Regions from separate parts of the Methylophilus sp. DMC14 genome, predicted to be linked through region 3. Evidence: predicted binding sites of a transcription regulator. Region 3 holds the regulator's gene; each other region holds the start of a gene.
The links. Region 3 encodes sigma-54, which starts transcription at its own class of promoters, with help from an activator protein. Its sites were predicted from a motif close to TGGCACNNTTCCTGCT; they were not measured.
Positions count from the first base shown of each region.

Region 1: a site for sigma-54 is predicted at 3,591-3,606, ahead of ACT53C_RS02705 (transglutaminase family protein). Genes of this name have one in related genera too.
Region 2: a site for sigma-54 is predicted at 5,082-5,097, ahead of ACT53C_RS04280 (glycogen/starch/alpha-glucan phosphorylase). Genes of this name have one in related genera too.

Region 1 covers NZ_JBQUZA010000001.1:538,193-548,657, forward strand. Annotated here, with positions in the region: gene ACT53C_RS02700 (circularly permuted type 2 ATP-grasp protein) at 1-185, opposite strand, end outside; gene ACT53C_RS02705 (transglutaminase family protein) at 261-3,551, opposite strand; gene ACT53C_RS02710 (SPFH domain-containing protein) at 3,659-4,504, opposite strand; gene ACT53C_RS02715 (NfeD family protein) at 4,532-4,978, opposite strand; gene ACT53C_RS02720 (FAD-binding domain-containing protein) at 5,063-6,343, shown strand; gene ACT53C_RS02725 (esterase-like activity of phytase family protein) at 6,389-7,900, opposite strand; gene ACT53C_RS02730 (valine--tRNA ligase) at 8,027-10,465, shown strand, end outside.
Region 2 covers NZ_JBQUZA010000002.1:7,100-17,564, reverse strand. Annotated here, with positions in the region: gene htpG (molecular chaperone HtpG) at 1-1,341, shown strand, start outside; gene ACT53C_RS04295 (hypothetical protein) at 1,630-2,547, shown strand; gene ACT53C_RS04290 (hypothetical protein) at 2,908-3,549, shown strand; gene ACT53C_RS04285 (OmpP1/FadL family transporter) at 3,744-4,988, shown strand; gene ACT53C_RS04280 (glycogen/starch/alpha-glucan phosphorylase) at 5,146-7,647, shown strand; gene ACT53C_RS04275 (DUF4197 domain-containing protein) at 7,747-8,517, shown strand; gene ACT53C_RS04270 (mitochondrial fission ELM1 family protein) at 8,921-9,886, shown strand; gene ACT53C_RS04265 (glycosyltransferase) at 9,903-10,465, shown strand, end outside.
Region 3 covers NZ_JBQUZA010000002.1:460,494-470,958, forward strand. Annotated here, with positions in the region: gene ACT53C_RS06500 (KpsF/GutQ family sugar-phosphate isomerase) at 1-720, shown strand, start outside; gene lptC (LPS export ABC transporter periplasmic protein LptC) at 746-1,369, shown strand; gene lptA (lipopolysaccharide transport periplasmic protein LptA) at 1,428-2,042, shown strand; gene lptB (LPS export ABC transporter ATP-binding protein) at 2,051-2,794, shown strand; gene ACT53C_RS06520 (RNA polymerase factor sigma-54) at 2,801-4,345, shown strand; gene tyrS (tyrosine--tRNA ligase) at 4,391-5,629, opposite strand; gene ACT53C_RS06530 (anhydro-N-acetylmuramic acid kinase) at 5,754-6,881, shown strand; gene gltA (citrate synthase) at 7,066-8,355, shown strand; gene erpA (iron-sulfur cluster insertion protein ErpA) at 8,435-8,791, opposite strand; gene ACT53C_RS06545 (bactofilin family protein) at 8,858-9,265, opposite strand; gene ACT53C_RS06550 (hypothetical protein) at 9,331-9,693, opposite strand; gene argC (N-acetyl-gamma-glutamyl-phosphate reductase) at 9,693-10,465, opposite strand, start outside.

The DNA of each region.
Region 1 (10,465 bases), on a different contig from region 3:
TTATACGTCACGCCATTATCACGAATCTGGCGCTGCACAGCCTCCATGCGCTTGCGCATGACGGCAGGCTCTTCACTCTCCAGCTGAGAAACCAGGGCCTGCCAGTGCGGACGTGGCTGGCCCCTGCTATCCAACAGTTCGTTATAGCGGTCAGAAAAATAAAGTTGATTAAGCACTGGTTGCATGCGTGGTTAAGCGAGGATCATGGTGCGACTCAAACGCGCGGCCTATTAAACAAGACCTTGAGTGTAACAGGATGTTCACACATTCGGCTGCCATCGCAGATCAAGCGTAAATGGAAAACGTGGATTCGGTGGTTCTTTTACCACAGTCACCTTGCCCGCCGTATGGCCATGCGCCCAGAATCGTGCAAAACGCCGTGCCTCAGCTTCATTTGCATTCACCGGGAACGTATTGTAATTGCGCCCCCCTGGGTGCGAGACATGGTAGGTGCATCCTCCCAGGGATTTTTCACTCCAGGTATCCACCAGATCAAACACCAGCGGCGCTTGCACCGGAATGGTCGGATGCAGCGCTGACCACGGACTCCAGGCACGGAAGCGGATGCCAGCCACATATTCCCCGGCATGGCCGGTTGGTTGCAGCGGCAAGGGTCGGCCATTACAGGTCACGACATGGCGGCCATCGGTCAGGCCCCGCACACGCAACTGCATGCGCTCGACGGAAGAGTCCACGTAACGCGCGGTGCCCCCCCCCGCCATTTCTTCACCCAGTACATTCCAAGGCTCTATGGCCTGGCGCAATTCCAGCTCCACGCCATGATAAGCCGCGGTGCCATAGCGCGGAAAACGGAACTCGACAAAGGGCTCAAACCAGCGCTGTTCAAAGGCATAACCTGCATCGCGCAAATCGGCCACCACATCGGCGATGTCTTGCGCCACAAAATGCGGCAACATCCAGCGATCATGCAGCTCGGTCCCCCAGTGCACCAGTTTGCCGGTATATGGCGTTTTCCAGAAGCGGGCCACCAGCGCACGCAGTAACAGGCTTTGCAGCAAACTCATGCGAGCATGCGGCGGCATTTCAAAAGCACGGAATTCCACCAGCCCAAGGCGGCCAGTGGGGCCATCCGGCGAATAGAGTTTGTCGATGGAAAACTCCGAGCGGTGCGTGTTACCGGTTAAATCCACCAGCAAATTGCGTAGTAGCCGGTCAACCAGCCACGGCTGCTCGCTTTCCTTGCCTGCGGGTAAGGCTTGTTCCATCTGCTGAAAAGCAATCGCCAACTCATACAAATTGTCATCCCTGGCCTCATCCACGCGCGGTGCCTGACTGGTCGGGCCAATAAAGGTCCCTGAAAACAGATAAGACAAGGCGGGGTGATTTTGCCAGTAGGTAATCAGGCTACGTAATACATCCGGGCGCCGCAACATGGGGCTATCCGCCGGCGTTTCCCCACCCAGCGTGACATGGTTACCGCCACCGGTGCCGGTGTGGCGGCCGTCCAGCATGAATTTCTCAGTGCCGAGCCGACACAGACGCGCCTCGTCGTACAAGACGTTGATGTTTGTCACCAGCTCTTTCCAGGTTTTCGCCGGGTGGATATTCACTTCGATCACGCCGGGGTCCGGCGTCACGCTGAGCAACTTGAGCCTGCTGTCGCGTGGTGGGGGATAGCCTTCCAGCCACAGTTTGAGTTTCAAATCGGCCGCAGTTTGCTCAATGGCACTTAGTAAATCCAGATAGTCTTCCAGTCGACTCACTGGCGGCATAAACACATACAGCCGGCCATTGCGCACCTGTACGCATAACGCGGTATGGACCACTTCCCGAGCCAGCGGCTGCGTTGTTTTGTGCTTGATCCGCACCGTGGGTGATTTGGCGGTCGCCAACGCTGCCTGTGGCTCAAACGGGTCCAGGGGAAATTCTGGCTCCATCTCTGCAGGCAACTGCCATGGCAGCGAGGACAAGGGCAAGCGCAAGCCCATGGGCGAGTCACCACCCAGCAGATACAAATGTTCGCGGCGCAACGGCCACTTGCTGGTCAGCCATGCCCCGGCAGACTGGCTCTCGTCCGGCTTGAGCGGCATAACATAACCAACCACTTGCCCCAAGCCCTGGTTGAGCAAATCTGCCAGCCGTTTGCGCTCTGTCGCATCCTGCAAATCCAGCTTGAGCGGATCGAGATTCACCGGTAACTGCTGCTCTTGTTGCGCGAGACTCATCACATCTTCATAAGCGGCAATCACACAAGCCTTGGGAAAGCCCAGCATGTCGGCCAGATGACGGGAAAAGGCTTCTGCTTGCGCTACGCTATAGCCATCATTGTGTGCTTCGGCCGAAAACAGGCTGGCATCGCGCCACACCGGTTTGCCATCCGGGCGCCAGTAAATATTGATGGCCCAGCGCGGTAAGGGCTCACCGGGATACCATTTACCCTGACCATAGTGCAAAAAGCCATCCGGGGCAAAGTGCGCTTTCAGGCGCAAAGCCAGGTCACCGGCCAGTTGCCGCTTGTGATCTCCCAGTGCCAGGGTGTTCCATTGTGCGCCATCCATATCATCAATCGACACAAAGGTTGGTTCGCCGCCTTGCGTCAGCCGCACATCGTGTTTTTTGAGCTCAACATCCACCTTGTCACCCAGCTTTAGGATGGCTTGCCAGTCCGCTTCGCTGTAAGGCTTGGTCACGCGCGGGTCTTCGTGAATGCGCGTTACTGTCATCTCATGCGTGAATGTGACCTCGGCGATATCGGTGAAGCCAGTCACTGGCGCTGCCGAGGAAGGAATCGCCGTACACGCCAACGGAATATGCCCCTCTCCGGCCATCAGTCCAGAGGTAGGATCCAACCCAACCCACCCTGCGCCGGGAATAAACACCTCGGTCCAGGCATGCAAATCGGTAAAATCCTTGTCGGTGCCACTGGGGCCATCCAGCGCCGCAACGTCGGCCTTGAGCTGAATCAGGTAGCCGGAAACAAAGCGCGCGGCCAAGCCCAGGTGGCGCATGATTTGCACCAGCAACCAGGCGGAGTCCCGGCAAGACCCTGTGCGCTTCTGCAGAGACTCTTCCGGGGTTTGTATGCCCGGCTCCATGCGCACGGTATAGCCGATTTCAGCCTGCAAACGCTGATTGACGGCCACCAGAAAGTCGACAATGCCGACTTCGGGTTTGATCACGGCTTGCCGCATTTCCGTCATCCACGCCTGCAACAAGGGCCCGACCGGATCTGGCTGCAAATAGGCGGTCAGCTCGAACGCCTGCTGCGCGGTATAGTTAAACGGGTAATGCTCGGCATATTTCTCGACAAAAAAATCAAACGGATTGATGACGGTCATATCTGCCACCAAATCGACCGTAAAGTCGAGCTCACGCACCATTTCGGGGAATACGTAACGGGCAATGTAGTTGCCGTAGGGGTCTTGCTGCCAGTTGATAAAATGCTGTTCAGGATTAACCGTCAGCGAATACGACAAAATCGGCGTGCGCGCGTGGGCAGCGGGCTTGAGGCGGACTTCGTGTGGCGAAAGATTGACCAGGCGGTCAAATTGATAGCGGGTGCGGTGATGTAAAGCGACGCGTATAGCCACTGCTGATCCTCAATAATATTATGATTTTAAGCAGTGTGATGCAGGAAATATGCCAGCCACGCCAAAACCCAGCGCGTGGCGGCAATTAAACGCCAACCCTGATCGACTTACTTGCTGCCGCCTACCAGATTTTTGACCGCGCTCACCACATCGCCTGGCAGCACAACAATTTTGCTATTATTGGAGTCGGCCATTTTTTGCATTGATTGAATATAACGGTCACCCAGCAAAAAGGTGGCAGAGGTATTGTTTTCCTTGACCGCCTCGGCAATCATTTTAATCGCCGCTGCTGAGGCTTGAGCCCCCACCATTTGCGCCTCTGCGTCTTTACGCGCGGCTTCCAGGCGGGCTTCGGCATTCAAGATCAACGACTGCTTGGCGCCTTCGGCTTCGGTCACCACCGCCACACGCTCCCGCTCGGCCGCTGCCTGACGCTCCATCGCATCCTGCATATTGGCAGAGGGTTTGATGTCTTGAATCTCCACACTTTTGACGGTGAGACCCCAGTCCAGCGCCTCATCGGCAATCGCTTCTTTAAGCTCAGCCTTGATCCGGTCACGCGAGGTCAGCGCATGATTCAGATCCATGCCGCCGATGATAGAACGCAAACTGGTTTGCACCATATTGCGCATGGCTTCACGAAAATTTTCGATGCCGTAGACCGCACGCTCGATATTGGTCACCTTGATAAACGCCACCGCATTGGCCAGAATCACCGCGTTATCACGGGTGATCACCTCCTGCTCTGGGACATCGAGAATGATATCTTTGGTGGTCACCTTGTAACTGACGTTACTGAATACCGGGTTGATCACATTTAGGCCGGGCTTGAGAATGCCTGCAAATTTACCGAGCCGCTCGACCACCCATTCTTCGCCCTGCGGCACAATACGTACCCCTTTCACTATGGCGATCACTACCAGTACGATGACAATGACACTGACTTCGGTCATAACGACTCCCCTCAATAATTAAAACGATTAACCGTGGTGGGCAGGCGCCACACGCAAGCTGTTGCCTTCCACGGCGACAATGATTGCCGCTTGTTGCACAGCCATGGCCGTATCGGCATAAGCTACCCATTCGCGGCTACCCAACACCCCTTGGGCAAACCGGATCTTGCCCGGTTGCATGGGAGAAATAGCCTCAATCACCACGCCTTCACGACCGATTTCCTCGCCCTGCGCCTGTCCAACCCGCAAGTCAGGCTTGCGTTTCTCCAGCTTGCGCATGATGGTCAAGGCCAGTGCCGCCAGCACGGCATAATTGAGGGCTTGCACGGCTAATGACATCTCAGGCCAAACCAGGGTGAGCGCTGCCATTGCCAGTGCGGCAATGCCTAGCCATAACAAGTACAAGGTGCCAAGCAGCATTTCCGAGCATAACAGCACCAGACCCAATCCGCACCACCACCATCCAGTCTGCATAACCAGCCCCTCCCCAAACCACGATGAATTAACGACCATGAATCTTTGAGCGCATGGTATCACTACTTGTGTCAAAATGGGGGAATGACTCAACCGCCTGTCCGCCTTACGCTTGCGACTGACCGCCGGGAACGGCTGGTACAAATCCGCACCTGCTTTCCGCAGGCCAACGGACCAGATTTGGACGACCGCTGGCAAGGCGGCCGCGTCGCAGCATTGCAGCGGCTGTCTGACATAGATGCCGAGGCTTATGGCCACAGCCGCAATCATCTGCAGGGCGCAGTGACCCGGCTCTCGCCTTACCTGCGCCATGGCTGTCTTTCACTGCAAGAAGCAGTAACAGTGGTCCGCCAAAGCGTTGGTAACCGCGGGATCAAACTGATTGCAGAGCTCAGCTATCGCGACTACTTCAGGCAGGTCTGGTACCGTTTTGGCGAGGCGATCAAGCAACCGATGGAAGCGCCCAAAGTGGCGCTGGGTGATCACCCTCTGCCTGCTTTTATCGAACAAGGATTCACCGGACTGGTGTGCATGGACGAGATTGTGCGCAGTCTGCGACAGGAGGGCTATCTGCACAATCATGCCCGTATGTGGTTTGCCGCCTATGTGCTGCACTGGTTAAAAGTAGACTGGCGCCAGGCGGCAGACTGGTTTGAGCAACAGCTGCTCGATGGCGATTGGGCGTCCAACCATCTCTCCTGGCAATGGATAGGCGCCAGCTTTAGCCATAAACCTTATTTTTTCAATAAAGAAAATATCGTCAAATTCGGGGGCGACCCCTGGTGTCAGCAATGCCATGTGCGCTGCCCGTTTGATGCCAGCTACGAAACATTGCAACAGCAATTATTTAGTGCCCTGCCGCCGCAAACTGCTGATCAGGCTTCAGTCGCCAGCAACGCGCACATGCCTCTAGAAATCACTGCGCAGCGCTTACCCTCGCATGACGACAGCGCCCTGATCTGGCTTCATGACGAAATGTTATCGCCAGAGCATGCTCTACTAAAGAGTAAGGCCACTCGCGTCTTTGCATTTGACCCTGCGCTTTACGGGCAATGGCCCCTGAAACGCCTGCAATTCATGGCCGATTGCCTGAGCGAAATCCCAGAGGCAGACATATGGATTGGCAGCACAGCACAAGTACTGGCAAGCTATTCGCAGAGGCACATCATCAGCCAGAACACTCCGAACGCGCAGCTCAAAGCAGCGGCTGACGATGCACGACTTACTTGGCTAAACGAACCCAGCCTCTATGACACCTGCTTCAGCGACCATGAGCTGATGCGGTTTAGCCGCTACTGGAAAAAAGTTGAGCCGCTGGTGTTTACCAACGACGATGACCGATTTTCAAACGATCCAGCCGCATAAAAAAAGCCGCCTTGCAAAGGCGGCTTTTTACTCACAGCAGCTCGATTAGCGCTGACGACGACGTTGCAACCAACCCATCAGGAACAGGCCAGAAATCAGCATCGAAACATTGGCTGGCTCAGGCACGGCACTGACGGACAATGCCTGGTTCACAAATTGACTGCCATTCAAGTCTGCATCGGTAAACTTGAACACAAAGAATTTGTTGGCCCCTGCAATGCCTGGCACAAAGTCATTATCATTGGCCACGTACAGGGTGTGATACAACACGCCACCTTCCATGATGTCCTCGCCAAATGTCATGCCTTCGAGCTTGGCAGGAATATTGGTATTGGTAATCCCGGCATTGATGAGCGCCGCTTTCAGGTCAAGGAACAAGCTTTTTTGCGCCGCATAACCCAGCAGGTTACTTTGGCCGCTGATCCCTGCGCCACTATTCAGAGAGCCAATATCCACCGCCTGGTCGCCCGCAACGCCATCGCCATTCACATCATTGAGGTCGATTTTGTAGATGCGTTTCACGTCGGCCTTGGACCCATCGCCCAACCCTTTACCATCACGCTCAAGCACAAGCAGGGTATGGTCGTTGACCGCCAGAATCTCGCTGCTGTTGTAGGTCTTGTTTTTATCTGAGAGGAAGTTGTCATAGACATACTGCTTGGTAGCACCCGTTTTCGTATCAATCGTCACGATACGGTTGGTACGGCTACCATCGCCACCATCCTGAATCAGCGGGCTTTGCTCAAAACCAACCAGTGTTTTGCCATCAGGCGTAATGGCCAGGCCTTCCATGCCTTTGTTGGCCACACGGCCGCTAGTATTGCCACTGATTTCATTCGCACCCTGGCTGCTCAAATTTTGCGCAGTAAATGCTGAAGGCAAGTTGTAGACATTGGTTCTGGCGCCGGTCGCACGGTCAAACTGATAGACATAAGGACCATATTCATCGCTGATATAAACGCTTTTGCCATCATTAGAAACGCGGATGGCCTCTGGGTCGAAACGGCCATTATTCGAGTTGCTGGAGTTGGTGCCTGCCAAAAAGTTATCTGAACGGCCATTGAAATAATATTTACCTGCATTTACAGTCGCGCCACTGCCCAATGTGTAGTTTTGGCCGCCCACGCTACCTGTACCAGCGGCGCCCGTGCCGTAGTTAAGCGGCGTATTGCTGTATAACAGCGTGGTGCCAGTCAAAGTCGGGGTCAGGCTATAACTGTAACTCGAACCATTGTAGGTTTGTTGCAAACTGAGGTTGAGCGTTTGAAAGCGCGAAATGTAAGAAGTGGTATTGTCTACCAGCGGGTTATACTCGCTAGCATTCGGGCCACGGTCTGGCAACGCCAGGAAAGTACTACCCCCCGCCCAAGCCAGGCCAGAACCCATGCCACCCAATACATTCTGATGATCCACACCGTTTTCCAGCATGCCAGTGAAACTGGACAAGTCCGTGGTCCCGGACAAACTGCCCATCGCGATCAATGAAGGGGTTGCATTTGCCACGGCAGGCAATGCCAGTGAAATCGCCACGGTCATGGCGGCTAGTTTAAAAGTCATGTCAAAACTCCAGAATTAAAAAATTTTGACTAAATTAATCGCTGACAGTGAATTTAATATGACAGGACTAGCGCGACGTGGCGGCAAGCACCAGATCAACCAAGCGGCTGTGGTAAAATCACGCGCATGACTACTTCTACTCAAAACGCACAAACACCCCGCGAACTCGCTAAATCCTTTGATCCGAAAACCATTGAAAGCCAGTGGTATGCTTTTTGGGAAGGCAAAGGCTATTACGCCGCCGGCATGAACCCGGAGGTCAAAGATAATTTCTGCATTTTGCTGCCGCCACCCAACGTGACCGGCACGCTGCACATGGGCCACGGTTTTAACCAGACCATCATGGATGCGCTGACCCGCTATCACCGTATGTGCGGGGATAACACCTTGTGGCAACCAGGCACCGACCACGCAGGCATTGCCACACAGATTGTGGTCGAGCGCCAGCTCGATGCGCAAGGCGTGAGCCGCCACGATCTCGGCCGCGAAAAATTCCTCGAAAAAGTCTGGGAATGGAAAGAATACTCAGGCGGCACCATCACCAAACAAATGCGCCGCCTCGGCACCTCGCCCGACTGGAGCCGTGAGCGCTTCACCATGGATGCAGGCCTCAACAAGGTCGTCACCGAGAGCTTTGTCCGTCTGTATAACGAAGGCCTGATTTACCGTGGCAAACGCCTGGTGAACTGGGATGTGAAACTGGGCACTGCCGTGTCTGACCTCGAAGTGGTGCAGGAGGAAGAAGACGGCTCGATGTGGCATATCAACTATCCGCTGGCGGATGGTTCCGGCCATTTAACCGTAGCGACCACCCGCCCGGAAACCATGCTGGGTGACGTGGCGGTGATGGTGCACCCTGAGGATGAGCGTTATGCGCATTTGATCGGCAAAAACGTGACTCTTCCGTTGTGCAACCGCGAAATTCCGATTATCGCGGATGATTACGTAGACAAGGAGTTTGGTACTGGTGTGGTCAAGGTCACGCCTGCGCACGACTTTAACGACTATGCGGTAGCTCAAAGACATAAATTACCCTTATTTAGTGTCTTATCTTTAGAAGGCAAAATAATTGACTCTGTTAGCAATGACCCATGGGTCAATGCCCAAAATTACACAGCAGCTAGCCGAGATGGTGGTGTAGAACTTGGCAGAGATACTCCAAAATACACTTACCTAGATATTCCACTCACTTATAGAGGTTTAGATAGATTCGTTGCACGTAAAACTATCGTCGATGACTTAGAGTCTGGCGGCTATCTTGTAAAAGTCGAAAAACACAAACTCAAAGTACCACGTGGCGATCGTACCAATGTGGTGATTGAACCGATGCTCACCGACCAGTGGTTTGTGGCGATGAGCAAGCCGGGCGAAGATGGCAAAAGCATCACTGAAAAGGCGCTCGAAGTGGTAGCGGATGGCCAGATCAAGTTCTATCCGGAAAACTGGGTCAACACCTATAACCAGTGGCTGAACAATATTCAGGATTGGTGTATTTCACGTCAGTTATGGTGGGGGCATCAAATCCCTGCTTGGTATGGTGAAAACGGCGAAGTGTTTGTCGCGCATGATGAAGCAGAAGCTACCGAGATGGCGGCCAAAGCAGGTTACACCGGTAATTTAAAGCGCGATGATGACGTGTTAGATACCTGGTACTCCTCTGCCCTGTGGCCATTTTCCACCTTAGACTGGACCGGCGACGAAACACTGGACGCGCAGAATCAGGCCTTGCAGCAATACCTGCCCTCCTCAGTACTGGTCACTGGTTTTGACATTATCTTTTTCTGGGTGGCGCGTATGGTCATGATGACCAAACACCTGACCGGCAAAATCCCGTTCAAGCATGTGTATGTGCACGGCCTGATCCGCGACGCCGAAGGCCAGAAAATGTCCAAGTCCAAAGGCAATGTGCTGGACCCGATTGATTTGATTGATGGCATTGATCTGGAATCGCTGCTGAAAAAACGCACCACCGGCCTGATGAACCCGAAAGATGCGGAAAAAATCGAGAAACGTACCCGCAAGGAATTCCCGGAAGGCATTGCAGCGTATGGTACGGATGCTTTAAGGTTTACTTTTGCCAGCCTGGCTTCACCTGGCCGTGACATCAAGTTTGACCTGCAACGTTGTGAAGGTTACCGTAACTTCTGCAACAAGCTGTGGAACGCCACCCGCTTTGTGCTGATGAATACAGAAGGCAAAGATAATGGCTTTGGCGCCGAGAGTTGCGAAGCCGGTGGCCGCAAATTCAGCCAGGCCGACCGCTGGATTGTGAGCTTGTTGCAACGCACCGAAGCCGAAGTGGAACGCGCTTTTAACGACTACCGCTTTGACCTCGCTGCCAAGGCGATCTACGAGTTTGTCTGGGACCAGTATTGCGACTGGTATCTGGAAATTGCCAAAGTGCAGTTACAAGGTGGCACTGAAGCCGAACAGCGCGCGACCCGTCGTACCCTGTTAAGAGTGCTGGAAACCATCTTGCGGCTGGCACACCCGATTATTCCGTTTATCACCGAAGAGATCTGGCAGACGGTGGCACCGATGACCGAACTCAAGGACAAGTCGCGT
Region 2 (10,465 bases), 450 kb from region 3:
CGCGAAGGCGAAGACGAATTCTTGAACGACTGGAAACTGAAAACCATCGTCCGCAAATACTCTGATCACATCACCCTGCCGATTGTGATGAAAAAATCAGAATGGAAAGACGGCGAACAGGTCCCCACCGATGAGGACGAAACCGTCAACAAAGCTTCTGCCTTGTGGGCGCGCAGCAAAAACGACATTAGCGAAGAAGAGTACAACGAGTTTTACAAACACGTTTCACACGACTTTGAAAATCCGCTCGCCTATACCCACAGCCGCGTAGAAGGCAAGCAAGAATACATCTCGCTGCTCTATGTGCCAGCCAAAGCGCCATTTGATTTATACGACCGCGATCGCCGCCAGGGCATCAAGCTCTATGTGAAGCGTGTCTTTATTATGGAAGACGCCGAAAAACTGATGCCACAATACCTGCGCTTTGTACGCGGTGTGATTGACTCAGCCGACCTGCCGCTCAACGTCTCGCGCGAAATTTTGCAAGACAGCCGCGACGTAGAAGCCATTAAAAACGGCTCCGTGAAAAAAGTGCTGGGCCTGCTCGAAGACCTGGCTGAAAACAAACCAGAAGACTACGCCAAGTTCTGGGAACAGTTTGGCCGCGTGCTTAAAGAAGGCCCCGGCGAAGACTTTGCTAATAAAGACAAAATTGCCAGCCTGTTGCGCTTTGCCTCTACCCACGCGGATACAGAGGAGCAAAATGTCTCGCTCAAAGCCTACATTGAACGCATGAAGCCCGAGCAAGAGGCCATTTACTACATCACTGCCGATACCTTTGCGGCCGCGAAGAACTCGCCACACCTGGAAATCTTCCGCAAAAAAGGCATTGAAGTGTTGTTGATGTCTGACAAGGTAGATGAATGGTTGCTGGGCAGCCTGACCGAGTTTGAAGGTAAAAAATTACAGTCGATTGCCAAGGGTGACTTAGACCTCGGCAAGCTGGAAGACGAAGCCGATAAAGAAGCGCAAAAACAGGTTGAAGAACAAGCCAAAGACCTGGTCGAGCGCATTAAAACCGCGCTGGGCGAGAGCGTGAAAGAAGTCAAAGTCACACACCGCCTGACCGATTCCCCCGCTTGTTTGGTGGCTGGTGAGCATGACTTGTCCGGCAACCTGGCGCGTATCCTCAAAGCGGCTGGTCAAAAAGCGCCTGACAGCAAACCGATTTTAGAGATTAACCCGACCCACCGTTTGGTTGAAAAGCTGAAAGCTGAAAGCGACGATGCCAAGTTTGCCGATTATGCGCATGTGTTGTTTGATCAGGCGTTGCTGGCAGAAGGTGGCCAATTGGAAGATCCGGCGAGCTTTGTGAAGCGGATGAATAGCTTGATTTTGTGATTTTTTTGAATTTTAAGTGTCAGAAAAAGCCACCTGAAAAGGTGGCTTTTTTGTTTTACACCAAAAATAACCTCTCAGAAAAAACGAATTTTTGTAGATTTCTAAGGGCTGTGGCATTATTTTTAATTAGCAATTTAGCAAAACTGGCATTTGATAATTAGACTCTTTCATACGCCCTTTATTTTTGAGTTAAGTTATTGAGTTATTTAAAAAATAAAGACTCCACTACACCCCGGTATTTAGAAGGCTTTTAATAACTAATCGAGACTTACGGAATTTGGAAATGTGATGACTGACCCTGCTATTGTCTTTGCGAATAATTTCGATGCCAGTTTCCGATCATTGACGCAGGGATTTACTCACAACGAGATTCCACTATTTCGGGCGTTGCAGTCAACATTAGTTGGTTTAAACGGAAAGTTTCAGATTGAAGAATACCACGGCACCTCTCATCAGGTTTTGTTTGCTGGTAATGGTACCTTTGCGCGAATGAATGCTCGTTGCGAGTTAAGTGATCTCATGATAATTACCTACTCTTCGATTTCTCACCATATTCGATTAACTTACTTACAAGCAAAGTCAGAAAGGGCAACATTGCCTTCAGTTTGTGGAAGGGCTTTTTCTGCAAATCTTGAACAGTGGTTTCTGCTTTCAGCACGACCAAGTATTTTAGGTGCTGGTTCATTTAAGCCTCCCGCTAACTTATTATCAAACGCGCTTTTACCATCAGTAGGTTCTTTCGCATTTTTCTATAAAGATTCGAGTGGTGATTTTCAGACTTACTATGCCGCAGCAAGTTATATGATGCCGCCAATAACCTATACCCAAAAAAATGGAAAACTAAAAGCAGTAGGCCCATGCATGGTTATCAATAACGCAGGCCATGCGGAATGTTTGGCCGCATGTGGGAACTCATCCTTTGCAAAAAGCTTATATCGATTAGAGATTGGCACACCAGTGCATAGCGCAATACCTCAGAGCTTATCTACACGTAACTGGTTGGCGGCAAATCTTAGGTTTCAAATTCAGCATGCCAGAGCGGCAGATCGGCCATCAGGCATTGCACAAGAACTCTTAGAGCTATTGGAACCAGAAGAAAATCAGACCAGCTCTAGTTCCTTTGGCGCTAAAAACTTGATCATAATCAAGTCAGAGACAGAGCCCAGGCAATCACTCAACCCGGACGCGCTAAATCGCGCCGGGTAATGACTAGTTATAACTAATGAACGCAGCAGAGCGCATCGCCGAAAAGTACCTTCAGTATGTTGGATACGAATTTATTGAGTTTGAGCCCGGTGGGAACGTTACACCTGATTTTCTCTTAAATAAGCGAATCGTAGTTGAAGCCCTGTAGGGTGGGCAACTTGTTGACCACGCGATGAAGTCACTGAAGCTTGTATTTCTTTACCTGACACAGAGGCTTTGTGATTAAGTGATGGTGTTTATTGGCACAGCTGAATTCTTTTGTTGGATTGTTACGCGTGGGAAGAAATTGCCCACCCTATCGGACTATCTAGAGAGCTTCGCTAGACTTAACATGCTTGTAATGTGTAGTCAGTAAGATGATTGGAAAAAATCATCAGGGAATCTCTAGTGAAGAGACATATACTATTTTTTGTGGTGATGCTGACCACGTTCAACATGTCGACGCAAGCGCAAGCTGGTACCCTTTGCGTTTCTGGATACGTTTGTGATGATCGCCCATTAGCACCAGCATTACCTATTCAGCCACCTCTGAACACACCAATAGTGTTTCAGCCTTCCCCCATCGTGCTAGTACCATTTCAGGACTCAACTGGCTGGAATTATGGGTTTGTAGTACCGCTGGCTAAAATGGTTGTCATGCCTTACTTCACTGACAGCAACATCTTCTCGGTGAAGATTACAGATGGCTGGACTTATACCGTAGACAAACAAGGTGCTGATAGCAAAACAACCTTGATTTTGCAGAGGGGGTCTGTATCCTCAACGACTTTTGGAGATTTCTCATTTAAGTCGAGCTATTTGCCGGCCGAGGCGATCTATCAATTCACTTTTGAAGACGGATCAACACGGAGCTACCAGTTATTTATTCCGTTATCACCCTTAGCTGAAGCGTCCGGCTACACAAGTTTTTCAGCCTCAGTGCCTGAACCGTCTTCAATCTACATGTCAGCATTTGGTTTCTTTATGTGTGTTGTTGCCACACGACGTCGCAAAAATGGTTAACTGAGTGTTCAAGAGCCAAGCAAGGGGTAAGACGCCTCTTGCCTCGCCCAAGATCGCTTGATCAAATTGTCATCTATAAAGCCCGCACCGCGGGCTTTTATATTTTTAAGTTATAAATATATTTTTATATATTATTTATTGAAATTTTAATCGCTTGATATATTTCAATCCAACAAGGTTATTGAAGGATTGAGATGTATAAGTGGTCAAAAATTATTCCGGTAGCGGTCGCTTTTTCGTTTGGTAATGCGTGGGCGACGGATGGTTATTTTTCGCATGGCTATAGTGTTCGCTCTCAAGGCGTGGGTGGCGTGGGCATCGCTTTGCCACAAGATGCGCTGGCGGCTGCAGCCAACCCGGCGGGCATGGGTAAAGTCGGGAGTCGTGTGGATGCGGGCGTGACTTGGTTTAGGCCGGTGCGTGAAGCTGAAATCAAAGGCAATACATTCGGTGCTGATGGCACCTATAAAGGCAATGATAGCCAGAATTTCTTTATTCCAGAGCTAGGCTATAACACACAGTATTCAGACGATGTGACGCTGGGCGTGAGTGTGTACGGTAATGGCGGCATGAATACCGACTATAAAAATGGTATTCCGCTGTTTAACAGTAATGGTCGCCGCACGGGCGTAGATTTGGCGCAGGTGTTTGTGGCGCCGACTGTGACTTGGAAAGTGCATGAGCATCACACGCTGGGCGTCTCTTTGAACTTGGCCTATCAGCGGTTTGAGGCCAAAGGCCTGCAAAATTTTAGCAATGCAAGTAGTTCAGCTGCTAACCTGACCAACAATGGGCATGATGATTCTTATGGGGCGGGTGTGCATATTGGCTGGCTGGGTGAGATCACGGATGCCGTGACGCTGGGAGCGACCTACCAGAGCCGTACTTACATGAGCCGGTTTGACAAGTACAAGGGTTTGTTTGCCGAGCAGGGGGATTTTGATATCCCCTCCACCTATGGCGTGGGTGTGGCGGTCAAAGTAACGCCGGCATTGACGCTGGCCGCGGATTTTCAGCGCATCAATTACAGTGAGGTAGATGCGGTGGGCAACGCCTCTTTATCTAACTTGAGCAATGGCTTGGGTAACGATAATGGCGCCGGGTTTAACTGGCAGGATGCCAAGGTGTATAAAATCGGTGCGTTGTATCAATATAGCCCAGTGTTGATTTTACGTGCAGGCTATAACCATGTGGATCAGCCGATTAGAGCGGGCGATACGCTGTTTAATATCCTGGCGCCGGGCGTGGTGAAAGATCATGTGTCGATTGGCGCGACTTGGGTGCTGAACCCGCAATCCGAAGTCTCGTTTGCTTACACGCATGCCTTTGAAAATACGGTACGCGGTCAAAACTCGATTCCTGCTGGATTTGGTGGAGGGGACGCCAATGTGCGCATGTATCAGGATGCACTAGGCGTTGCTTATACCTGGAAACTTTAGTTTTCGTGCTTCTCTCTGCCGGGGTCGGCAGTATAATTCAAAGCCACAATGAGAATTTTGTGGCTTTTTTTATGTCTGACACATTCTTGCTGTAGGCTTGCTTTTTGCTTTTGCTAACTGAAAGCAATTCGATGAATCAAACTCAAGGGGAAGATGCATGACTGCCAATGTGAAAAAAACACCTAAATCCAAGACACCCGTAGAAACTGCGCAACCGGTTGAAGAGTTTTTGTTAGAGCAATTGCCCATCCCCCAGGCGTTGCGTAACCACCTGACTTTTTCTATTGGTAAATCAAACTCTTGGGCCACGGCACGGGACTGGTATCAGACCGCCGCTTTTACCGTGCGCGACCACTTGATGAGCCGCTGGGTGAATACACGTGATGCTTATCGCGACGCCAATACCAAGCGCGTTTATTATTTATCTCTGGAGTTTTTGATTGGCCGCATGCTGTCAAACGCCGCACTGAATTTGGGCATTGCACCCGATCTAAGCGGAGGCTTGCAGGAGATTGGCCAAAAGCTGGAAGGCGTGGCCGAGATGGAGCCTGATGCGGCGTTGGGTAATGGCGGCCTGGGCCGCTTGGCTGCCTGTTTTGTCGACTCGATGGCGACCATGGATATTCCCGCTACCGGCTATGGCATCCGTTACGACTACGGCATGTTTAGGCAAACCATCGAGAAGGGCCAGCAAAAAGAAAATCCTGATAACTGGTTGCGGTATCAGAATATCTGGGAGATTCAGCGCCCCGAGCATACGTGTGAGGTGAAGTTTTATGGCCGCGTGTTGCATGTACACACTGAGCGTGGTGTGGAACATCACTGGGTCGATCATGAATCGGTGGTCGCCATGCCTTATGACGTACCTGTGCCTGGCTATGGCACGCAGACTGTGAATAATCTACGCTTATGGTCGGCCAAGGCCACGCACGAGTTTGACTTGAAGTCGTTTAATGAGGGCAACTACGAAAAATCGGTAGAAGGCCGTCACGGTGCCGAAACCATTTCGCAAGTGCTCTATCCAAATGACACCTCCGAGTCGGGCAAGGTGTTGCGCCTCAAGCAGCAGTACTTCTTTGTTTCTGCTTCTACACAGGATATTTTGCATCGCTTTACCAATTACAACTCGGATTGGAACACCTTGCCTGACAAGGTCTCCATTCAGTTGAATGATACCCACCCAGCGATTGCCGTGGCCGAAATGATGCATCAATTGGTGGATCATTATCACTTGCCTTGGGACCGTGCCTGGACGCTGGTCACCAAGATGTTTGCCTACACCAACCACACCTTGATGCCAGAAGCGCTTGAAACATGGTCGGTGGACATGTTCGGACAATTGTTGCCTCGTCATCTCGAAATCATTTACGAGATCAATCACCAGTTCCTGCAAATGGTGAATCAGCACTTCCCGGGCGATACCGGCTTGTTGCAACGTGTGTCCATCATCGATGAAACTCACGGCCGCCGTGTGCGCATGGCGCATCTGGCGATTGTCGGTAGCCATACCGTGAACGGCGTGGCCGAGCTGCACAGCGAGTTGTTGAAAACCACGCTGTTTGCTGACTTCAACAAAATTTATCCTGGCAAGTTCACCAATGTGACCAATGGCATCACGCCCCGCCGCTGGTTGAACCAGGCCAACCCTTTGCTGACAGAGTTGTTGACCAAGCATATCGGCACCGGCTTTCAGAAGGACCTGAGCCTGATCAAGCAGATTGAGCCGTTTGCCGAGAATGCGGCGTTCAGAAAAGCGTTCCGCGAAGTGAAAAAAGCCAACAAGCAGCGCCTGGCCGACAAAATTTTGCAGAAGACTGGTATTGCGGTCAGCGCGGATGCCTTGTTTGACGTGCAAATCAAGCGTATTCATGAGTACAAGCGCCAGTTGCTCAATGTGCTGCACGTGATCACGCTGTATAACCGGATTCGTAGCGGTCATGCCAGCCATCACACGCCGCGTGTGATCATTTTTGCGGGCAAGGCGGCACCGGGCTACTGGTTGGCCAAGCAGATTATCCGCCTGATCAACGATGTGGCGGTGATGATCAATAACGACCCGGCGGTCAAAGACCAGTTAAAAGTGGTGTTTTATCCTAACTACGAGGTCAGTGCGGCAGAAATCCTGTTCCCGGGCGCCGACTTATCCGAGCAAATTTCGACCGCAGGCACCGAGGCCAGTGGCACCGGCAATATGAAGATGGCGCTCAATGGGGCCTTGACCATAGGCACGCTGGATGGCGCCAATGTTGAAATCGAGGAAGAGGTCGGCAGTGAAAATATCTTTATTTTTGGCCTGACCACACCAGAAGTGGCGCAGCTGAAAGCCAGCGGCTACAACCCGTGGGATTATTACCACGGCAATGCTGAGCTCAAGCAGGTGATCGATATGATTGCCAATGGCTATTTCTCGGTAGAGGAGCCATCACGCTACCAGGCCATTATTGATACCCTGTTGCATAAAGGCGACCAGTACTTGTTACTGGCCGATTATGCAGCTTATGTCACAGCGCAGGAGAAAGTGGCTGCCCTGTATCAAGATCAGGAAGCCTGGTCGCGTATGGCGATTTTGAATGTGGCTCGGATGGCTAAATTCTCCAGTGACCGCACCATCGGTGAATATGCCGAACGTATCTGGAATGTGAAACCGTTCAAAGCGTAAGCGCCCGGCTTTTGCGCAAGCCCACACAAAGCAAGTCCGCTGGACTTGCTTTGTGTTTTCTGGGTACACTGCGCTCAACTTGATGAGAGAACGAACAGCATGAAAATGAAAGCCAAGGTGATATTGACTGCACTGCTCCTGAGCAATGCAATCGGGATGCAGGCGCAGGCATTGGACCTGAAGGCGCTGGGCGACATGGTGGAAAAAGAGGTCAATAGTTCTGCCAGTGGCCGTAGCGAGAGCGGGGCGGTGAGCCAGCTCAGCGAAAAGGAAACCAGTGATGGCTTGAAACTGGCGCTGAGTCAGGGCGCCAGCAAAGCGGTGAGCATGCTGGGGGCGACGGATGGCTTTATGGGTAACCAGGAAGTTAAAATTCCGCTGCCGGATTCGTTAAAGAAAATCGAAAAAGGCATGCGCATGATAGGCATGGGCAGTCAGGCCGATGATTTGGTGCTGAAAATGAATCGTGCCGCAGAACAAGCCGTGCCCGAGGCAAAAGCCTTGTTGCTAAATTCGGTCAAGCAAATGTCGCTGACTGATGCCAAGGGGATTTTGACGGGTCCGCAAGATGCTGCCACGCAATATTTCAAGAAAACCACCGCGACTGACATGGCGGCCAAATTTTTGCCCATCGTGCAAAAAGCCACGGCTAATGTGAAGCTGGCAGATACTTATAACAAGTATGCTGAAATGGGCAGCCAGTTTGGCCTGATCAAAAAAGAAGATGCCAATATCAACCAGTATGTGACACAAAAGGCACTGGACGGCGTCTACCTGATGATTGCCAAAGAAGAAGCTGCGATCCGCCAGGATCCGGTGGGGCAAGCCAGCAATCTGCTGAAAAAGGTCTTTGGCGCGGCCACTCAATAATACCTGTACTTACACCTATACTAAGGCGTGGCTTCAAATACCACTATTATTCTTTTTATTTTAATAATCCTGTCATATCCCGCGTTCAATATCTTAGCTGTAGTTACTCAGTCCTGCAAAAAATGCAGGATAAGTGCAGTCGGTTTCTGCAGTAAGTGCAGAGTGGCGCTGGTGATTTCAAATAAAAGTCCATTAAATCAATCAGATATAATTTGGCACTAGTCTTGCAATATTCATACTAACTCCGCGTGAGAGGGTGGAGAATGTTGGCGGACAATGGTGTTAATGCTTTATACGATAAACCTCTACTGCCGACCGTACTATTTAAGGGAATTGTTTAACACTTAAGTGTTAAACAATGTGAGTAACCTCCTTTATTGTTTAAGTAAGGTAGATAGTGCGAATGATCAATTCAAATCGTTCCAGTAACTCTCTAGTAATATGGCGCCTGTTGGATGGCAAACCTGGTCATGAGCATCAATCCCTTGGATTGGTGGATGCAATGAAGCAATATACGTCGGTGACTGTCGTGGATTTGTCCATTGAGCATTTCGGTAGCGGATGGATGTATTGGCTACGTGGCATGTGGCCCCTTGGTAGTAATCTGCCCAAGCCTGATCTGATTATCGGTGCCGGGCATGCGACCCATGCCCATATGCTGGCTGCCAAGCGGGCCTATGGTGGCAAAACCGTTTGCATGATGCAGCCTAGCCTGCCAGCCGAATTGTTTGATGTGTGCCTGATCCCCGAGCATGACCAATATCGCGGATTTGCCAGCTTTATTGAGACCCGCGGGGTGATCAATCACATCCAGCCTGCCAGCAAAGTGCAGCAAACGGAGCAGGTCCTGATCATGGTCGGCGGGCCCAGCAAACATTTTGAATGGGATGAGCTGGGTGTGGTGGCGCAAGTCTACGATCTGGTACGCAAGCATCCTGATCAGCATTACGTATTGACCACCTCCAGACGTACGCCGACCAGTTTTATTTCGGCCATGCAGCGTGTCCGCCTTACCAATCTCGAAATTGTGGCGATCACAGACACCGGGCCCGGCTGGTTGCCAGCCAAGTTGGCAACGGTTTCTGCGGCCTGGGTGACCGAGGATTCTGTTTCCATGGTGTATGAGGCGCTGACAGCACAGGTTGCCGTCGGCATCATTAATCTGACCGCCAAACGTGCCAGCCGGGTGAGCCGTGGCATTGAAAAACTCATAGACCGCCAACTGGTCACGCGTTATGACCCTTATGGCTTGTATCGCCAATTTATGCGTCCGGTGCTGGGGTTTAATGAAGCCAGCCGTTGCTGCTACTTGTTACTGGCCCATTTCAACCGTCCTGCATCCAGCCGTCTGGTCTCACGATTAATCTAGTTGTTGAAGTCTGCTTTTGCGAAAACTCACGGTTTTACAAGTGCTGCCTGCCTTGCAATCTGGCGGTGTGGAGCGCGGCACCCTGGAGGTGGCTGCAGCACTGGTGGCACAAGGGCAACGCTCGCTGGTGATGTCCGCGGGCGGGCGCATGGTGGCCGAGCTTGAGGCGGCTGGCAGTACGCACTTGACCTGTCCGGTCGGACGTAAGTCATTACTGACCTTGTTATGGATTCCCAAATTACAACGCATTTGGCGGCACATGCAGGTAGATATTGTCCATGTCCGTTCGCGCTTTCCAGCCTGGGTGGTCTATTGGGCCTGGAAAACCATGCCACGTGCAGAGCGTCCGCGCTTGGTGACGACCGTGCATGGGTATTATCGGCCAGGCCGGTATAGCCGGGTCATGACCGCAGGCGAGCAAGTGATAGTGATTTCAAAAACCATACAAGCCTATGCGCAAACGCATTACCAGCTTGAAAACCATAAAATGACGCTGATCTACCGCGGGGTGGATACCACTCAGTACTTCCCAGGCTACCAGCCAGAGGCGGACTGGAAGCAGCAATGGTTTGCCCAATA
Region 3 (10,465 bases):
TTGGGCATGATTACGGCAGAAGATGTGGTGATCGCGCTGTCCAACTCTGGCGAGAGTGATGAAATTATTAATATTTTGCCGGCGATCCGCCGCATCGGTGCTCGGGTGTTGAGCATCACGGGCAGCGAAGACTCCACCTTGTCACGTGAGTCGGAAGTGCATTTGAGTGCTGCCGTGAGCCATGAGGCTTGCCCACTCGGCTTGGCTCCCACAGCCAGCACGACAGCGGCCTTGGCCCTTGGCGATGCTTTAGCACTCTGCGTGCTCGATTTGCGTGAGTTCACTGCCGAAGACTTCGCCCGTTCGCACCCCGGTGGCAGCTTGGGCAGACGGCTACTGGTGCGCATCAAGGATGTCATGCGCACCGGCGCGGCCGTGCCCCAAATCGATCAACACGCCTCCATTCAGGAAGCCATCACGCAAATTTCACTCAAGGGCATGGGCTTCACGGCTATTGTGGACCACGCGCAACGCCCAATAGGCATTTTTACCGATGGCGATTTGCGCCGCTTGTTTATGCAGGGCAAGAACAATCCACAGGCATCCATTGATACCGTGATGAACAAACAGCCGTATTTGCTGGAGACGAATCAGATGGCGGTTGAAGCAGTTAACATGATGGAGCAGCACAAAATAAATGGCTTTTTGGCAGTAGATGCCCAAGGGCAGTTGGTAGGGGCATTCAATATGCATGACTTATTGAAAGCCAAAGTCGTTTAGCTTAAACAGGCATTAGAATTCAGGCATGCTTAAACACCCCATTTTGTTGCCGATTGCGTTAATGCTGTTGCTGGCGCTGCTGACATTCTGGATTAACCAGAATGTACAAGAGCAAGCACTCAAAATGAACATACTTAATCGCCAAGCGCCGGACTACATGTTGTACAACTTTGTGAGTACCCGCACGGATGCGTCCGGTAATACCAAATATGTGCTGGCGGCCGCAAAAATGCGCCACTTTCCTGCCAATGACTATACAGAATTGCAGCGGCCACGCTTTACCCAGTTTGGCCTGAACAAGCCTTACACGCAAATTTATGGTCAGCAAGGACGTGTTTCCGCCAATGGTAAACTGGTGGAGTTTAGCAAACAGGTCAAGGTGATCCGCCAAGCCTCTGCCACCAAGCCAGAAACACAAATGCAAACCGAGCGGCTTTGGCTGGAGCCGGACACCGAGGTGGCACACACAGACCAGCCGGTGGTCATCCGCCAAAAACCGGCGACAGTGATTACAGGCACGGGCATGCGTTTTGATAACCGGGCTGATACCATGCAATTGTTTAACCGGGTGCATGTGCATTATGAGCGTCCACCCGTCGCCAGCAATTTGGCAAGCCCGGCCCAGGCGTCAAACACAGAACGCCAATGACCGTTGATTATGGAGAAATGAGTTGAACACGCACAAGCCCTTATTTTTAGCGATCTGCATGAGCGTATGGGCGCTATTGTCCATGCCGCTGAGTGTGCTGGCCGAAGAATCTGACCGAGATCAACCGATAGAGCTTGAAGCGGATACCGTGACCGTGAACGATGCTAAAAAAATCAGTATCTACACGGGCAACGTGATTCTTAATCAGGGCACTTTGCAAATCAAGGCGGACAAAATGATCGTACGCGAGGATCAGGACGGCTTTCAACATAGCACCTGTACCGGCAACCCCACCACGTTCAAACAAAAACGTACCGGTAAAGACGAGTGGATGCAAGGCAGTGGTCAACGTATCGAATACAACGCCCGCATGGATAAAGTGCAACTGTATACCAATGCCTGGGTTAAACGTGGTGAAGACATCGTGACCGGGGACTACATCAGCTACGACGCCAACGCCGAGTATGCCGAGGTGATTGGCGGCACCAAAGCCAACCCGAACGGAACGGCTGGCAGCCGCGTCAAGGCCACCATACAGCCTAAAAATAAAACCACACCGCCTGTCATTGACAACAAGCCAACCTCTCAACAGGGATTACGGATGAATCGCTCCTTGCAACTCAAGGTCGAACCTGCCCCTGCCGAAAACACTGGTGAGCAAGGCAAAGAGTAAGCTTAAAGATGGAAACCATGGCAGCAGATCAGAACCATTTGCAGGTTAACCGCCTGAAAAAAACCTATCAGGGCCGTACCGTCGTCAAAAACACGACGCTTGAGTTACGCAGTGGCGAAGTGATCGGCTTGCTGGGTCCCAACGGGGCAGGCAAAACCACCAGCTTTTACATGATTGTAGGGTTGGTTGCGCTGGATGAAGGCAACATTACGCTGAATGGCGCCGACGTGAGCCGCGCGCCCATGCATGAGCGCGCGCGCATGGGCCTGGCTTATCTGCCCCAAGAAGCATCCATTTTCCGCAAGCTCAGCGTAACCGACAACATCCTCGCCATTCTTGAAACCCGTCCCTATACGGAAGAGCAGCGTGAGGCAAGGCTTGAGTCCTTGCTGGATCAATTGCATATCCAGCACATCCGCAACAGTCAGGCCGTCAGCTTGTCTGGTGGCGAACGTCGACGCGTTGAAATTGCGCGCTGCCTGGCCACTGACCCTAAATTTATTTTGCTGGATGAACCGTTCGCCGGGATTGATCCGATTGCCGTGATCGAAATCCAGAAAATCATCCGCTACCTGAGCAGTCAGAATATTGGTATTTTAATCACCGACCACAATGTGCGCGAAACGCTGGACATCTGTGACCGCGCTTATATTGTCAATGAAGGCGCTGTGTTTGCAGCAGGCACGCCCGATGAAATCATTCAGAACGAAGGTGTGCGTGAAGTGTATCTGGGCAAGAATTTTAGGCTGTAATCCGTCATGAAACAGAACCTGCAATTACGTATTTCGCAAAATCTGGCGCTGACGCCGCAGCTGCAGCAATCGATCCGTTTGCTGCAACTTTCCACGCTGGAACTGAACCAGGAACTAGAAACCATCCTGCAGGAAAACCCGTTACTGGAAATGTCAGACGGTGAAGAAGGCGAGTTTGAAGATAACACACCGCCTCCCCCCACTGTAGAAGCTGAGCCGACAGATGCCAGCTCGTTTGACATGGCAACGCAGCAAGAGATCACCGCACCGGCAGAAAGTCTGCGTGAAGACTTGCACGATGAGTTGGGCGGGAGCGAGAGCGACCTGCCCAATTTAAACGAGGAATTCACGCCGCCAGAGTTTGAAGATGATTATGAAGAGTTTGGCAGCACCAGCAACTGGGACGAAGCCGGACGCAATCATCAGGAAGACGAAGACAGTGACTTTTCCAGACAGGAAACCACCAGCATCAGTTTGCGCGAGCATCTGATTGACCAGATACAACTGGCACATTTGTCGCAACGTGACATGAGCCTGGTCAAACTGCTACTGGATAGCATCACTGATGATGGCTATCTGGAGCAAGATCTGCAGGAGATTGTGGAGCACTTGCCACTCGAACTTGAGGTCGAGCTGCTGGAACTGGAAACCGCCCTCAAGCTGATCCAGAATCTGGACCCTGTAGGCGTAGGTGCGCGCGATTTACGCGAGTGCCTGCTCTTGCAACTGACGCGTTTGCCGCAAGAAACGCCACACTTGCAAACCGCCATTGCCATTGCCAAAGACCACCTGGCGCTGCTTGCCAACAAAGACTTTGTCAAACTGCGCAAGGTGCTTGGTTGCGATGAAGCGGTACTCAAGGCGGCGCAGCACCTGATCCGCCAGCAAAACCCCAGACCCGGCAGCGAGTTTTCCAGCTTTAGTCACGATCACTTTATCCAGCACGATGTGGTGGTTAAAAAAATCAAGGGCATTTGGGTCGCCTCCTTAAATGATGGCGTGATCCCCAAACTGCGCATCAACCAGATGTATGCGGACATCCTCAAGCGCAACCGCGAGAGTTCAGGCCAATACCTGCAAAGCCAGATGCAGGAAGCCAAATGGATGATCAAGAATATCCAGCAGCGTTTCTCGACCATTTTGCGCGTGTCGCAAGCCATTGTAGACCGCCAACGCAACTTCTTTGAGCATGGTGAAATAGCCATGCGCCCACTGGTACTGCGTGAAATCGCCGAAGAACTCGACTTGCATGAAAGCACAGTTTCACGTGTCACCACGCATAAGTATATGCTCACACCGCGTGGCGTCTATGAACTCAAATACTTCTTTGGCAGCTCGGTAGCCACAGACGCAGGCGGCTCCTGCTCTGCCACCGCCATCCGAGCCTTGATCAAGCAAATGGTGGCCGAAGAAAACCCGAAAAAGCCTTTGTCGGACAACCAGATCACCGACACACTGGCACAACAAGGCATCGTCGTTGCCCGCCGTACCATAGCCAAATATCGCGAGTCCCTGAATATTCCGCCCGCGAACTTGCGCAAAACGCTCTAAACAAAAAAGGCCGCAGATGCGGCCTTTTTTGTTTCTCAGCTCCGATCACCTGATTGTGATCTTGGCAAATTTACGTTTACCCACCTGTGCGATCACTGTCACACCTTTAGTCAAAGGCAGATTCTTATCATCCACCTTGACGCTGTCGAGCTTGACGCCGCCTTGCTGCACTGCGCGCATGGCTTCACTGGTGCTTTCAACCAGGCCCGCCTGTTTTAACAATTGGCTAATGCCGATGCTGTCGCCTTCAATGGTCACTTCAACTTCGGGCACGTCATCCGGGATGCCGCCTTTGGCACGGGTCTGGAAGTCCTGCAAGGCTTTTTCAGCCGCGGCTTGACCATGGAAACGCGCCACAATTTCTTGGGCAAAGCCGACCTTGATATTGCGGGGGTTTGCGCCACTGGCGACTTGCGCCTTCCATTCGGCAATGGTTTCCAGCGTCGCAAAAGACAGCAAATCAATATAGCGCCACATCAGTTCATCTGAAATCGACATGATCTTGGCAAAAATAGTCTCTGGCGCCTCGCTAATGCCAATGTAGTTACCGAGTGATTTGGACATTTTATTGACGCCATCCAGCCCTTCCAGCAGCGGCATCATCAGCACACATTGCTGCGACTGGCCGGCCTGCTTTTGCAACTCACGCCCCATGAGCAGGTTAAACTTCTGGTCGGTACCACCGAGCTCAAGATCCGCTTGCAGGGCGACCGAATCATATCCTTGCAGTAACGGGTACAGAAACTCGTGAATCGCAATCGGTTGATTACCCTTGAAGCGTTTGGAGAAGTCATCCCGCTCCAGCATGCGGGCCACGGTATTGCTGGCAGCCAGCTTGATCATCCCCGCCGCACCGAGTTCACTTAACCAGTTGGAGTTAAAAACAATCTCGGTTTTGGTGGGATCCAGTATTTTGAAGACTTGTGCGGCATAGGTATCGGCGTTGGCCTTGACCTGCTCCACGGTTAAGGGTGGACGGGTGGCGCTTTTGCCCGTTGGGTCACCAATCATGCCGGTAAAGTCACCGATCAGGAATAAAATCTGATGGCCCAGGTCCTGCAACTGGCGCAATTTATTAATGAGGACGGTATGACCCAGGTGCAAGTCGGGCGCGGTAGGGTCAAAGCCTGCTTTCACACGTAACGGCTTGCCTGTTTTCAGTTTCTCGACCAGCTCCTGCTCGATCAGTAACTCATCTGCACCACGCTTGATAATGGCCAACGCCTTGGCAATTTCTGGGCTCAATGCTGGCACTTCAGATGAGGGTTGTTTGGTATCGGTCATGCGGGTATCCGTCAAATACAACGATGCGCACTGATGGCACCGTCTCAAATAAGTAAAACAGCTATTTTAACGTAATCCCATGCATTTCTGTAAGCGCGGCTGGAGCAGTGTTAAAATGACACCCATGCAAGTTTCTGCCGATCGCTCCCAGCCACGTTTGTTTATTGGACTGATGTCCGGTACCAGCCTGGACGGGGTGGATGCCGTGCTCACCTCGCAACGGGGCGAGCAACTGACACAAACGGCCACCTATTTTCTGCCCTACCCTGACGCGCTTAAACAGCGTCTACTGGCCTTGCACACGCCCGCCAATAACGAGTTACACGAGGCCGCAGTGGTTGCTAACCAGCTCGCAGAACTCTACGCGCAAGCCGTCAAGCAACTGCTTAAGCTCGCCGACATCCGTGCCGAGGCCGTGACAGCCATCGGTTGCCATGGCCAGACCATCCGGCACTGTCCGACACTGGCAGAGGGCATGGCATACACCATACAATTGGGCAACCATGCCCGCTTGGCAGAATTAACAGGGATCACGGTCATTGGCGACTTCAGAAGTCGCGATATTGCCGCTGGCGGCCAAGGTGCACCGTTAGTGCCGGCCTTTCACCAGGCGGTGTTTACGAGTGCAGACAGGCATCGCGTCATCATTAATATCGGCGGCATTGCCAACTTGAGTGATCTACCAGCACGCGGACAAGTCACAGGCTTTGACTCGGGACCCGGCAACCTGCTCATGGATGCCTGGACCCAGCAACACACAGGCCAACCCTATGATGCGGGCGGGCACTGGGCAGCTGGCGGGAAAACTTATCCAGACTTGCTCAATGCCATGTTGGCCGATCCTTATTTTGCACTGGCCGCACCTAAAAGTACGGGACGCGACCTGTTTAACGACACCTGGTTAATGCAACTGCTGCATCAGTACCCCGACAGTGCACAAAATGTGGCGCGTACTTTGCTTGAGTTAACAGCAGTGAGCATCACCGATGCGCTGACGCGATTCTGCCCAGGGGCTCAGGAAGTCTACGTCTGTGGGGGTGGTGCGCATAATCTGGCCTTGCTGAATAGACTGCAGGCGCTGTCTGGCCAGTCCATACAACTGACGGATCAATTGGGCGTTGGCGTGGACTGGGTGGAAGCGGTCGCCTTTGCCTGGCTGGCGCAACGCTGTGTAGATCATTTGCCGGGCAATTTGGCCGCAGTCACCGGCGCGGCGGGGCCTCGCATTCTGGGTGCCGTTTACCCCAACTAAGCCCCCGGCAACGACGCGTAGCAATGATTCCCAAAAGCAGTGCAAACGCACCAGTGACTTGATTACATCTGGTGCAGGCTTTTGATTGTTTTTTTAACTTTTCCGCGACAGTCACCGCACAAGCGGTGATAAAACAAAACGATTGCGTATAATTTAACCAACTTGATTAAAGACTGAGTACGTTATGGCTACCAAGGCGACCATTACATTTGACAACGATAGTAGCGCAATTGAGCTACCGGTACTAAAAGGCTCACTGGGCACGGATGTGATTGATATCCGCAGCCTGGGCAAACATGGTTATTTCACGTTTGATCCTGGCTTCATGTCTACCGCATCGTGTACGTCTGGCATTACCTTTATTGATGGTGAAAAAGGGTTGCTTTACTACCGTGGCTATCCGATTGAGCAACTGGCCGAGAACTGTGACTTCCTTGAGGTCTCGCACCTGTTGCTGCACGGCGAACTGCCGGATAACAATCAACGTGAGGAATTCGTGAGCACCATCAGCGAACACACCATGTTGCACGACCAGATGAGCAATGTATTTCGTGGGTTCCGCCGCGATGCGCACCCGATGGCGGTCATGATCGCGGTCGTAGGCGCCATGGCGGCTTTCTATCCAGACAACAACAATGTGTCCGACCCGGAATCACGTAAAGTGGCTGCCATGCGCCTGCTGGCCAAAGTTCCCACCATTGCCGCCTGGAGCTATAAGTACAACATCGGCCAGCCATTCATGTATCCCAAAAACAAATTGGGCTACGCCGAAAACTTTATGCACATGATGTTCGCCACGCCCTGTGAAGATTATGTGCCTAATCCGATTCTGGCCCGTGCATTTGAACGCATCCTGATTCTGCACGCAGATCACGAGCAAAATGCTTCTACCTCTACCGTGCGTCTGGTCGGCTCCAGCGGCGCCAACCCGTTTGCCTGCATCGCAGCCGGCATCGCCTCGCTATGGGGCCCCTCACACGGTGGTGCCAACGAAGCCACGCTTAACATGCTGGAAGAAATCGGCGACGTCAGCCGCATCGGCGAATTTATCAAACGCGCCAAAGACAAAACCGACAGCTTCCGCCTGATGGGCTTTGGTCACCGCGTTTATCGCAACATGGACCCGCGCGCTTCTATCATGCGCAAAACCTGCCATGAAGTGCTCAATGAACTGGGCCTGCACGATGACCCGATGTTCAAACTGGCGATGGAACTGGAAAAAATTGCGCTTGAGGACGAATACTTCGTTTCGCGCAAACTCTATCCAAACGTGGACTTCTACAGTGGCATCGTCATGCGCGCCATGGGCATCCCCAATTCGATGTTTACGGCGATTTTTGCCCTGGCCCGCACTGCAGGCTGGATTTCACAATGGTGTGAGATGAACGCCGACCCCGAACAGAAAATTGGCCGTCCTCGGCAATTGTATGTGGGGTCTGAGCGTCGGGAATTCGTGCCTTTGCATCAGCGTTAGTTTCGCGATGCAAATAGTGAAGAAATAAAAAAACGCCAGACATCATCTGGCGTTTTTTTATTTTGAGTTACGCTAGTTTTTAAACCGAGAATGAACTACCACATCCACAAGTGGTGGTCGCATTCGGGTTACGAATGACAAATTGCGAGCCTTGCAGGCTATCGGTATAGTCGATTTCTGCGCCCATGAGATACTGCAGGCTCATCGGGTCAATCAACAAGGTCACGCCGTCCTTGTCCACTTGGGTATCGTCGTCGTTCACTTCTTCTTCAAAGGTGAAGCCATACTGAAAGCCGGAACAACCACCACCGCTCACAAACACACGCAGTTTCAGCTCTGGCGTACCTTCTTCATCAATCAGCTCTTTGACCTTTTTGGCAGCATTATCGGTAAATACCAAAGGACTAGGCATTTCAAGGGTGGCTTCTGTGGTCATCATAGACTCCTGTAAAATTCGTATTCAGTATATGGCGGTATTCCGCCGGATTTCAAGTGGCTGCGTTTAAGTGGCTTCTGTCGTTGATGTTTCTGTGGGGCTTGCTTCCGACTGCTCACCCAGATAAATCAGTTTTCCTTCAATCACTGCACCGGTGTGCATTTCGAGCGATTTGTAATACAGGTCGCCGATAATACGCGCCTTGCTTTGCAACTCGATAAAGACGGAAGACCGCACCGGCCCGCGTATCATGCCGTTCAGTACAATTTTGGAAGCCTCTACACTGCCGGTCACCGCCCCGTTTTCACTGATAATCAGTGTACTGGGATGGGTTTGCTTTTCAATCACATTACCAACGATCAAGCCATCTACTCTTAAGCCACCTGCAAACTGCATATTGCCATTTAACTGCGTTTCATGCCCGATCAGGGTATCAATGTGACTGTCAATTTGAACACTTTTCTTGAAAAACATGCGACTTCCTGTTCCGAATTTACTTAAATGGCAATCCTGATTGCGTCAGCGCTGCTCACACAGACTCAATGCTTGGTCATGTTCTTGTAAAAAACCAGCTCCTCTTTGAGCTTGATATTTTCGTCCTGCTGCGCAGTCAGTGTTTTGGCCAGGTTGTTGCTCGTTGCCAATTCCACCTGTAACTCACGCTGGGAAGCGATCAGTTTCTTCTGCAACTCTATATTTTCCGTCGTGACCTGGCGCAGGCGATGCCGAATATTTTCACTATCATCATCATGCAACACCCAGTAGGCCAATGCAAACCCAATCACCACATAGGAAACCGCCAATATCCCCTGAAAGTACCAGGGACGATGTGAGCGCACAGCCACCTGTTTGGCAGTCAGGCCAAAGTGATTCCTGAGTCTTCTGCGGATAGGCCTGATCATTATGGCAACAATGGCAACACTTGCAAACCAGCCTCAGGGGCCAGATTGAACATCAGGTTCATGTTCTGCACCGCTTGACCAGAGGCGCCTTTAACCAGGTTGTCCTGCACGACAATGATTGTGACATAATCATCTGCCTGTGGGTACACCGCCATCCTTAAAACATTCGATCCACGGACCGAGCGTGTCTCGGGAAGCGCACCGGCCGGCATCACATCGACAAAAGTCGACCCCTGGTAGCGTTGCTCATACACCTGCTGAATGGATGCCCGCTGCGCTTGCCTATTGAGTTTGACATGGAGCGTACTGAGCATGCCGCGTATCATCGGGATCAAATGCGGCACAAAGATAAGCTGGACAGCTTCATTGCCAGACAGTTTTTTGAGTTGTGCCAGAATCTCGGGATGATGCCTGTGCCCGGCCACACCATAGGCTCTGAGGTTATCACTCGCTTCAGAGAACAGCGTAGACACTTCTGCTTTTCTGCCGGCGCCGGAGACACCCGACTTCGCATCCGCGATAATTGGCACCGAGAAATCAATCCAGCCTTGCTCAAGTAAGGGCGCCAACCCCAGCAACACGGTGGTGGGGTAACACCCTGGATTACCAATCACTTGCGCCTGCTGCACCTCTTCGCCATATAGCTCTGGCAAGCCGTAGACGGCATCTTGCAAAATATCGGTACAGCTATGGGGGAGTTTGTACCATTTTTCAAAGACAGCGGCATCCTGCAACCGGAAATCTGCTGCCAGATCAATCACCTTCACGCCAG